2 regions of the Pseudoalteromonas sp. A22 genome follow, and region 2 is predicted to be linked to the other one. Evidence: predicted binding sites of a transcription regulator. Region 2 holds the regulator's gene; the other holds the start of a gene.
The links. Region 2 encodes sigma-54, which starts transcription at its own class of promoters, with help from an activator protein. Its sites were predicted from a motif close to GTTGGCACGNNNNTNGNNT; they were not measured.
Positions count from the first base shown of each region.

Region 1: fliE (flagellar hook-basal body complex protein FliE) is a predicted target of sigma-54. The motif match lies at 2,358-2,376, and genes of this name have one in related genera.

Region 1 is NZ_CP047238.1:1,397,054-1,402,459, forward strand. It holds gene GSF04_RS11070 (ATP-binding protein) at 1-780, shown strand, start outside; gene GSF04_RS11075 (sigma-54 dependent transcriptional regulator) at 777-2,156, shown strand; gene fliE (flagellar hook-basal body complex protein FliE) at 2,415-2,747, shown strand; gene fliF (flagellar basal-body MS-ring/collar protein FliF) at 2,768-4,486, shown strand; gene fliG (flagellar motor switch protein FliG) at 4,479-5,406, shown strand, end outside.
Region 2 is NZ_CP047238.1:3,664,155-3,669,560, reverse strand. It holds gene mgtE (magnesium transporter) at 1-1,119, opposite strand, end outside; gene GSF04_RS21460 (HPr family phosphocarrier protein) at 1,642-1,911, opposite strand; gene rapZ (RNase adapter RapZ) at 1,912-2,778, opposite strand; gene ptsN (PTS IIA-like nitrogen regulatory protein PtsN) at 2,771-3,229, opposite strand; gene hpf (ribosome hibernation promoting factor) at 3,231-3,518, opposite strand; gene GSF04_RS21440 (RNA polymerase factor sigma-54) at 3,548-5,047, opposite strand; gene lptB (LPS export ABC transporter ATP-binding protein) at 5,094-5,406, opposite strand, start outside.

The DNA of each region.
Region 1 (5,406 bases), 1.8 Mb from region 2:
AAGTTAGATATTACCGCGCTAACACCAGAACCTGGGCAACTCATTTTGATGACAGATCTCACCGAGACGCGCCGGCTTCAAAGCCGTGTTGCGCATATGCAAAGGTTAAGTGCGTTAGGAAAAATGGTTGCTTCATTGGCGCATCAAGTGCGTACGCCGTTATCGGCTGCGATGTTATATGGTGCAAACCTAGGTGCAGCTAATCTTCCTTCGGCTTCTCGAGAAAAGTTTCACGATAAGTTGATGTCTCGGTTAAAAGACTTAGAAAGCCAAGTTAATGACATGCTGTTGTTTGCTAAAAGCGGTGAACAACAAGTGGTTGAGCGAGTGTCAATGCAACAATTATTAAGTGAAGTCAAAGCGGGTGCTGACGCTATGGTTGAGCTTAACCAAGCAAAATTGGAAGCATTTTTACCCGAGCCAGATATCGAAATATTAGGTAATCGTACTGCGCTTGCAAGTGCGATCCAAAACCTGATCCACAACAGTATTCAAATAATTGGCAGTGCGGCACACATTGAACTTAATGCAGAGCGCGAGCCGTGTGGCGAGTATGTACGTATCTCAGTTGTTGATAATGGTCCTGGTATTGATGAAACCTTAGTAGACAAGTTGTTTGAACCATTTTTTACAACTAAGTCGCAGGGGACTGGGCTAGGACTTGCGGTGGTTAATTCGGTCGCTAACGCGCACAAAGGGTTTGCGCAGGCAGACAATGTTGAAGGTAAGGGCGCACGTTTTAGCTTGGTACTACCACTAATTGAGGCGGAGGAACTATGAGTAACAGAGTTTTAGTTGTTGAAGATGATGCTGGTTTAAGAGAAGCACTTATCGATACATTGCAGCTTTCAAATATCGAGTGCGTAGAAGCAAGTTGTGCGGAACAAGCCGTTTTATTGCTAAAGCAGGAAACCTTTTCTTTGGTGGTGAGTGATGTGCAAATGGGTGCCATGAGTGGGCTTGACTTGTTAAAGACCATTAAACTCAACTATCCCGAATTACCGGTATTGATGATGACAGCATACGCGACCATTGATGATGCGGTTGAGGCGATGAGATTGGGTGCCATCGACTATATGGCTAAGCCATTTGCGCCTGAAGTATTGCTTAATATGGTTGGACGTTATCTACCTGAGAAGGAAAAAGAGACAGATGGCCCCATTGTTGCCGATCCCAAGAGTATTAAACTACTTGAACTGGCTGCAAAAGTAGCTAAGTCGGATGCCAGCGTGATGGTACTTGGACCAAGCGGTTCGGGTAAAGAAGTGTTGGCTCGCTATATTCACGATAAATCCGACAGAGCAGACGAGCCTTTTATCGCAATTAACTGCGCTGCAATCCCAGAAAATATGCTCGAAGCGACTCTATTTGGTTACGAAAAGGGGGCGTTTACAGGTGCCATTCAAGCGTGTCCTGGAAAATTTGAGCAAGCACAAAAGGGAACGATTTTGCTTGATGAGATCACAGAGATGGATTTGGGATTACAAGCAAAATTACTTCGCGTATTACAAGAGCGGGAAGTAGAGCGTTTAGGCAGTAGAAAAACCATTTCACTGGACGTCAGAGTGTTGGCAACCAGTAACCGCGATTTAAAAGAAGCGGTGGAGGATGGGGTATTTAGAGAAGATTTATATTATCGCCTCAATGTTTTCCCACTAGAGTGGTTGCCACTGAAGGACAGAGCGGGTGATATCGCAGTGTTAGCCGAGCATTTGTTGGTAAGACATACGCAAAAAGCAGGCAAGCCAACACCTATATTAAGCAGCGGTGCAAAGCACAAGCTCAGTTCGCATAGTTGGCCTGGAAACGTAAGAGAGCTAGATAACGTTATTCAACGTGCCCTGATTTTGTTCCAAGGTAATGAAATTCAAGAAGATGATATTTTTATCGAAAATTTCTCGCCGATGGCTTTGATTGAATCTGCACCACTTGTAAATAATGATGCATCAGCTTTAATGGAGCGCTCACAAGGTGAGGATGAAATCATTAGCTATAAAGATGAGCTACAGGATAAAGAACACCAAATTATTTTAGATACGCTGGCAAAGTTTAACGGTAAACGCAAAGAGGTGGCGGAGGTATTAGGTATGAGTCCTCGCACACTTCGCTACAAGCTGGCAAAAATGCGAGATTTAGGGATTGCGCTACCCGCTTAACCTAAGTTAGCTGAGCTTAAAAAACAATGAGTTAGTTCGTTGCTTATCCAAACCTCAGGCTAAGCTTTATCTGTTAATTCAAATTTAATCAGGTGCCTATAAAGATCAGCAGATCTTAGGCGCCTAGTTTTCACTTCTATGTACTGCCAATTTTTCGACATGATTAAAATCCCATAAGGTGTTGAAAATAAAAGATTTTAAGTTGGCACGTTTTCTGCTTTATTACAGGTAAGTAAGAGTTATTTTGAGTAAAGCATCATGAAAGTACAATCATCAGCGCTATTTCAAGAAATGCAGGCAATGGCTGCAGAAGCGACGAGAAACACACAGCCATCAGTGCAGCCGGTTAAGACTGCGGCATCTTCATCGGCTCAGTTTGGCGATTTACTCTCAGACGCACTTAATACGGTTCATGGCTTACAACAAGAAGCGAAACAAAAAGTCACCGCTGTTGAAATGGGTGACAGAAGCGTTTCTCTTGCAGAAGCCATGATAGCGAAACAAAAATCGTCGGTCGCTTTTGAGGCAACAGTGCAAGTTCGTAATAAACTTGTTGAGGCCTATAAAGAAATCATGAGCATGCCAGTTTAATTGAGTGACTGTGGAGAGTAATCGTGGCTACTAATCAATCAACAGATCTTACGCTTTCCGATGCAGCGCTGAATAATGACAGCGGATCGGATGAGCAACAAGAGCAAAAATCAGGCTACTTCAGTGCGCTAAGCGGTGTTGATATGTTGCGCCAGGTTACTCTGGTTATTGCCCTCGCTATTTGTTTAGCAATCGCAATCTTTATTATCATTTGGGCGCGCCAACCAGATATGCGCCCACTTGGTAAATACCCAACAGAAGAACTCGTCGAAACGTTAGACTTTTTAGATCAACAGAAAATTGAATACCAATTAGATGGTAATACCATTTTAGTCGCTGAGTCGGACTATCAAGACATAAAACTACGCATGGCGCGTGACGGTTTTACCCAATCTCCGAGTTCTGGCACTGATATTCTGATGCAAGATATGGGTTTTGGTGTTAGCCAACGTCTTGAAAGAGAGCGCTTAAAGCATAGCCGTGAGCAACAACTTGCAAGAACAATTGAAGAGTTACAAGACGTAAATCGTGCAAAAGTGTTGCTTGCAATACCAAAAGAAAACGTCTTTGCACGTCGCGAGAAAAAGCCCTCAGCAACCGTAGTTATTACCCTTAAACGTGGCAAAACGCTTGGCGGCGAAGAAGTTGATTCAATCGTAGACATCGTGGCATCAGCGGTACAAGGTCTAGAGCCTTCACGCGTGACCGTCACCGATCAAAACGGCCGCCTACTCAACTCCGGTTCTCAAGACTCTTTAGCTGCACGCTCGAGAAAAGAGTATGAAATTGAGCGTAAGCGTGAACAAGAATATCTAGAAAAAATTGATAGCATCCTGATCCCAACTGTAGGTCTTGGTAACTTTACCGCTCAGGTTGACTTAACGATGGACTTTAGTGCAGTTGAAGAAACACAAAAACGTTATAACCCAGATTTACCTGCGGTTCGTAGCGAAACAACCTATGAAGAAAATAATATTGGTGGTTTAGCTGTAGGTATTCCGGGAGCACTGACTAATCAGCCTCCAGTGAACTCAAATATCCCAGAGGTTGCAGGGCAAGGCGGCAATGGTCAAAGTGCAACACCAAGCAGCAATCAAAAAGAAGCAACCCGTAACTATGAGTTAGATACCACTATTAGCCATAAACGTCAGCAAACAGGGGTTATTCGCCGGATCAGTGTGAGTGTGGCCGTTGACTACCTCGCAAAACCTGATGCTGAAGGTAACATGGCAATGACGCCGCGTACGCAAGAAGAGTTAAATAACATCCGTCGTTTGCTACAAGGTGGTGTGGGCTTTGATATGCAGCGAGGTGATGCGTTAGAGGTAGTTACTGTGCCATTCGTACGTGAAGATCTCACTGAAATGCAGGAGATACCACTTTGGGAGCAAGATTGGTTCCAAAAGACAATTCGTCTTGCAGCAGGTACCTTAGTGATCATTGTGCTAATCTTAGCGGTAGTAAGACCTATGCTTAAGCGTCTAATTTACCCAGATGATACGCTTGAAGATTTTGATGAAGATGCGTTGACCAGTGGTGTTGATTTAGGTGACAGTACACTCGATATGCTAAATAACGAATTCGATGAGTCTGCGGTTGGCTTCTCTTCTGACGGTAGATTACAATTGCCAGACTTACATGGCGACGAGGACTTACTCAAAGCAGTACGTGCCTTAGTTGCTAACGAACCAGAACTCTCATCACAAGTTGTGAAAGCGTGGTTGACAGAAGATGACTGATCAAGAACAAAAACAATTGCCCGCAGCCTTTGACGTTGACAAGCTAGATGGCGTCGACAAGGCTGCCATCTTACTGCTTAGTTTGACTGAAGAAGATGCGGCTCAGATTTTGAAACACTTAGAGCCAAAGCAAGTGCAAAAGGTCGGTATGGCAATGGCCTCCATGGATGACCTATCTCAGGCTAAAATAGCAGCTGTGCACAATTTGTTTATCGAACAAATTCAAAGTTTTAGTACAATTGGTTTCCAATCGGAAGATTTCATTAAGAAGGCGCTAACCGCAGCACTTGGTGAAGACAAAGCGGCAAGTCTTATTGACCAAATCGTTATGGGCTCTGGTGCAAAAGGGTTGGATTCATTGAAGTGGATGGACTCGAAGCAAGTTGCCAATATTATCCGCAACGAACACCCGCAGATCCAAACGATTGTATTGTCTTATCTCGAGCCTGAGCAATCCGCTGAAATCTTGTCTCAGTTTCCTGAGAAAGTACGCTTAGATTTAACTATGCGCATTGCAAACTTAGAAGAAGTACAACCTGCGGCATTACAAGAACTCAATGAGATCATGGAGAAGCAGTTCGCTGGTCAAGCTGGTGCACAAGCAGCGAAAATGGGTGGCTTAAAAGCCGCTGCAGATATCATGAACTACTTGGATACCAATATTGAAGGTCAGTTGATGGATTCAATCCGAGAACATGACGAAGAAATGTCGCAACAAATTCAAGACCTCATGTTTGTGTTTGAAAACTTGATGGATGTAGAAGACAGAGGTATCCAAGCCATACTGCGTGAAGTGCAGCAAGACGTACTGATGAAAGCAATTAAAGGCGCGGATGAATCTTTAAAAGAAAAGATTATGAAGAATATGTCTAAGCGTGCTGCTGAGATGATGCAAGATGACCTTGAGGCTATGCCTCCAG
Region 2 (5,406 bases):
CCACAGCACGCCGTTTAAGGCGCCGATCGCCAGCTCTTTACCCATTAAAAACTTTTGGTTAGTCTGGTTAATATGGCCAAGGGCAATACCACGAATCACTAGGGTTAGCGTTTGGCTACCGGCAACGCCGCCCATACTTGGTACTATGCCATTTAACACCGCGAGAATAGGTAAAATATCCAGAGTACCTTCGAAGAAGCTTGCAACAAACGCTGCCATTAAGGCGGTTAACAGGTTAATTCCAAGCCAAATAGAGCGGCGCTGGCTACTTTTTAGAACTGGCGCAAAGGTGTCTTCTTCATCTTCAAGACCTGCCATACTTAACAAGCTGTGCTCAGCATCTTCACGGATGACGTCAACAACGTCATCAATGGTGACACGACCAAGCAAATGGGCGTTATCGTCAACTACAGGAGCCGAGATCCAGTTGTGACGCTCAAAAAGCTGCGCCACTTCAGACTCATCCATGGAGATAGGGATCGTTTCCTTATCTTCATCCATCAAGTCTCGAACCATACTGTCAGGAGACTTAGTTAATAAGGTATTGACAGGCAGCGTGCCTAAAAAGCAGTTGTCTTTATCAACTACATACAACTCGTCCGTACCGTCTGGCAATTCGCCTTTAAGACGTAGATATCTAAATACAACTTCTAAGGTAACATCGGGTCGAATAGTGACCGTGTCGGTGCTCATTAGCGCACCGGCCGAGTGTTCCTTGTAGGACAATGCTTGTGTCGCACGTTCTCTATCTTGGCTATCCATCGCACCGATAACGTCTTGGTAGACGGTATCAGGCAGGCTTCTTAGGACATCACCAAGGTCATCGTCGTCCATGTCTTCTGTAGCGGCAGCAATTAGCTCCGGCTCCATCTGGGCGATGATCCCAAGTCTTACGTCCTCTGACAGTTCCTCTAAGACATCCCCTTGGATATCTGGGTCAACGAGCTGCCACAGCATAGAGCGAACTTTATGAGGGGATGATTCTAAAAGCAGTGCTGTATCACAAGGAGCTGTTTCTGCGAGCATACGCCTAACTTGAACAAACTGACCACTGTTTAAGGCTTTAGTTACCTTTTGGAGTTGTTCCAGTGTGTAGTCTTGTTCAAATACTTCAGGCATAGGCATCCTTTTTGATAATAGTGTTGGCTAACGTGATTAAGTTAACCCTATTCATTTATTTTATCGCAGAAATCAATTTCTTAATTTGAATTTTATTCGTGTTGTTTCTGCTGGTGGGTTGTTATCGTTAATACACGTTAAAGGTGTACGCAACGATAAAGTAGGATTTTCTCGGCAACTCGCTTTACTGCACGAGAGAAACCTAAATTGGTATTACAGTGTAACTCAGTTTATTGGGAACTACCAAGGTTTACGCTTAATTATGAGAGACTTATTATACCAATTCGATTAATTAAGTGATCTATTTTTAAGCGAGAAAACCTTGTCGATAACACGGCGAAAATTTTGCTATTTAGTTGTTCTAAATGAGAAATTTTTAACACAGTTAGCGTCAGGTTTGCTCCTTCAAATTGAGTAAGTATTAAGACTAATTGGTATTAGACCAGTCTGGTTACGGAGGGGGAGATTAGCAGGGACTAAATGAATCAGACCTTAGTGCTATTTTGGTGCTAGTAGCCCAAGTTACTCGGATTCATTAAATTTATTTTCTATTAGTCCGCCAATGGCGTCTAGTGCATACTGAGCATCAGGACCTTCACAAACCACTCGGACTTCTTTCCCTTGGCTGCTTTCAAGTAACAACAGCGCTAGTACGCTGTCAGCAGCTGCACTTTTGTCTCCTTGATATAAGGTCACTTCGGCATCAAATTGGGTTGCTAATTGTGCAAGAACCGTCGCTGCTCTAGCGTGCAGACCAAGCTTGTTCTGGATTAAAAACGTATCTTCTAACATTTAACCCTCTTGCTCACGGTGGCGAATTTTGACGTTGGGATGGGTTTTAGCAAAACGCTCACCAATGGTTTGCGCTAAATATACCGAGCGATGTTGCCCACCTGTACATCCTATTGCAATCGTTAGATAACTGCGATTGTTACGCTCTAAGTGTGGTAACCAAGTTTGTACAAAGGTTTGGATCTGCCAAGTAAACTTTTGCACGATGCTGTGACTCGACAAATAGTCTTTGACTGGCTGATCTAGGCCAGTTAGCGGCTTAAGCTCAGGCTCCCAATGTGGGTTGGGCAAAAAGCGCGCATCAAAAACGTAATCCGCTTGTTTTGGGATACCGTGTTTAAAGCCGAAAGATTCAAAGGTAATAATGAGTTGTTTGTCTTTTTTACCTAAGATTTTTTCGCGGATATCTTCTGCAAGTTGATGAACGCTCAGGCCTGTAGTATCAATGAGAAAATCGGCGCGAGTGATCAATACGTCTAACAATTCCCGTTCTTTCTTTATTGCAACATCTAGTGGAAGATTATGCAGTGAAAGAGGGTGCAAACGGCGTGTTTCTGAGAAGCGTTTTATCAGGGTTTGATCGTCACTGTCTAAATAAAACAGGGTAGGTTTGGCAAAGCCTGGTAAGTATTCAAGAATGTCATTAAACTCGTCCTGTTCTTTAGGTAAGTTTCTGACATCAATACTGACTGCTATTTTATTATAATTGTCCGAAACGCTGCGGACTAAAGACGGCAGCAAATTGACCGGAATGTTATCTACACAATAGTAGCCTAAGTCTTCCAATACTCGAAGCGCTACAGATTTACCAGAGCCTGAGCGGCCACTGATAATGATAAGCTCGAGTCCTTTTTCTTCATCACTCATCAAGTTCACCTTGGATCACTGCATATAACTCATCGTCACTTTTTGCTTGTCTAAGCATTTTGCAAAAAGACTTGTCTTTGAGTGTATCAGCAATCGCCGCTAAGGTCTTCAGGTGCTGTTGATTATCACCTTCGGGTACGATGAACGCGACAAAAATATCGACAGGCTGCTTATCTATGGCTTCAAACTGGATCCCTTGCTCGCTGACAAGCACCATTGCAAGGATTTTATCCAAACCTTCAAGTCGACCATGGGGAATGGCAATGCCTTTACCGATCCCTGTGCTGCCTAATTTCTCTCGCGCCATTAAAGCGTCCAAGATAGCATGCTGACTGGTATTTGGAATTTGGCTATGAGCCAGTTCGCTGATGTATTCTAAAATACGTTTTTTGCTATTAAAAAGGACCGCAGCTTTACTGCAGTCCTTGTTCACTAATTCACTTAATTTCATCTTAGTGTCGAGTGAGCTTCTCTTTGTGTTTAATAACTTGACGATCTAGCTTGTCGATAAGGCCATCAATTGCGGCATACATATCTTGATGCTCTGTTGATGCAAATAGCTCGCCGCCGTTTACGTGTAATGTTGCTTCTGCTTTTTGTACTAGTTTCTCGACATCAAGGATCACATGCACGTTATTGATATGATCAAAGTGCCTTTCTAGCTTCGCAAACTTGTTGGTGACATAGTCTCTTAATGAGTCAGTAATTTCTACATGGCGACCAGTTAGATTTAGTTGCATAAGCATTTTTCCTTCTTGGGTTTTACGTCTTATATCAAGCTTTTACGCTGATTTGACGGTGGAATGGCTAGGGATTCACGATATTTTGCAATCGTGCGTCTCGCTACCTTAATTCCTTGCTCAGCTAAAATATCTGCAATTTTGCTGTCACTCAATGGCTTAGCGGTATTTTCTGCAGCTATCAGCTTTTTGATAAGTGCTCTAATTGCTGTAGAGGAGCACTCACCTCCATTTTCTGTACTTACATGGCTAGAGAAGAAATACTTCAGCTCAAATATTCCCCGAGGTGTATGCATGTATTTTTGTGTTGTCACACGGGAAATTGTGGACTCATGCATCTCAACCATTTCAGCAACATCATTTAGCACCATAGGGCGCATTGCTTCGGGGCCATGTTCAAAGAATGCCTGTTGTTGTTGCACAATGCAATTGGTAACTTTTAATAATGTATCATTTCGGCTTTCTAAGCTTTTAATAAACCACTTTGCTTCTTGTAAATGTGAGCGAATAAACTGACTATCCGTACTGGATTTCGCTGTTCTAGACATCGCAGCGTAATGGTCGTTTACTCTTATTTTAGGCATAGCATCAGGATTTAGCTCTACGACCCAACGACCTTTTACTTTTTTCACCGATACGTCAGGGATCACATATTCAGGCTCTTCATGAATAATGCTTGCCGCTGGTTTTGGGTTAAGGCTATGAATTAACGTCATGACCTCTTTGAGATCGGCTTCTTTAAGGCGCGTTTTCTTTGCCAAAGTTCGATAGTCACGGCTGGCAAGCAAGTCGATATGCTCTGTCAGAATCATTTTTGTTTCGGCAATCCATGGCGTATCCGGAGCGAACTGATTTAGCTGAATACACAAGCATTCTTGTAAACTACGCGCTGCGATACCGACAGGATCGAAAAGTTGAATACGTTTGAGCACGGCTTCGACTTCATCCAGCTCAATAGGCTCTTCGCTACTCTCGTCATTAATGCTTTCTAAAATGTCTTCGCAAGACAGTGTTAAAATGCCTGACAGGTCGACCGCTTCAATAATCGCAATCGCAATCGCTCTATCTGTTGGACTAAATGGTGTCAGCTCAAGTTGCCACATGAGATAGTCGTGGAGAGATTCAGAGGTTTCCCCTTGATAAACATTATCGTCATCAGGAAGTGGGCCTGAACTTGCAGCGGGTGCTGCGCTCATATATTCATCCCAAGTGACATCCATGGCAAGGTCATCACTGACAGTGTCTTTGCTCATGGCGGTATCTGAGTCTATTTCATAGTCACTAACCTGCGCTTCATCGCTTGAATCTTGATTGTCGTCAGCACTACTTTTTTCTTGGCTGTGTTGGTCAGCGTTTTCGCCGTCAGTATTATCACCTTCTTCCACTTCCAACAATGGATTGCTGTCTAATGCTTCTTGTATTTCTTGTTGCAGATCCAATGTACTAAGCTGCAGCAAGCGAATGGCTTGTTGCAGTTGTGGAGTCATTGTAAGTTGCTGCCCCATGCGCAGCTGTAATGATTGCCTCATGTATCTCTAACAATCCTTTTTAACAGTTATTAATACTACGTCTTAACTATAGCTTGAATTGTTCGCCTAGGTAGACATCTCTTACGGTTTGATCTGCCAAAACATGTTCTGGCGTGCCTGCAGCGATTAACTCACCATGTGAAACGATGTAGGCTTTTTCACATACGTCCAGTGTTTCTCTAACGTTATGATCGGTGATTAGCACACCGATACCGCGGTTTTTTAGGTGCTCTATGATTGTCTTTATATCTAACACCGAAATAGGATCAACACCAGCAAAAGGTTCATCTAACAGGATAAACTTAGGATTAGCGGCTAAAGCGCGAGCAATCTCTACGCGTCTTCTTTCGCCTCCCGAT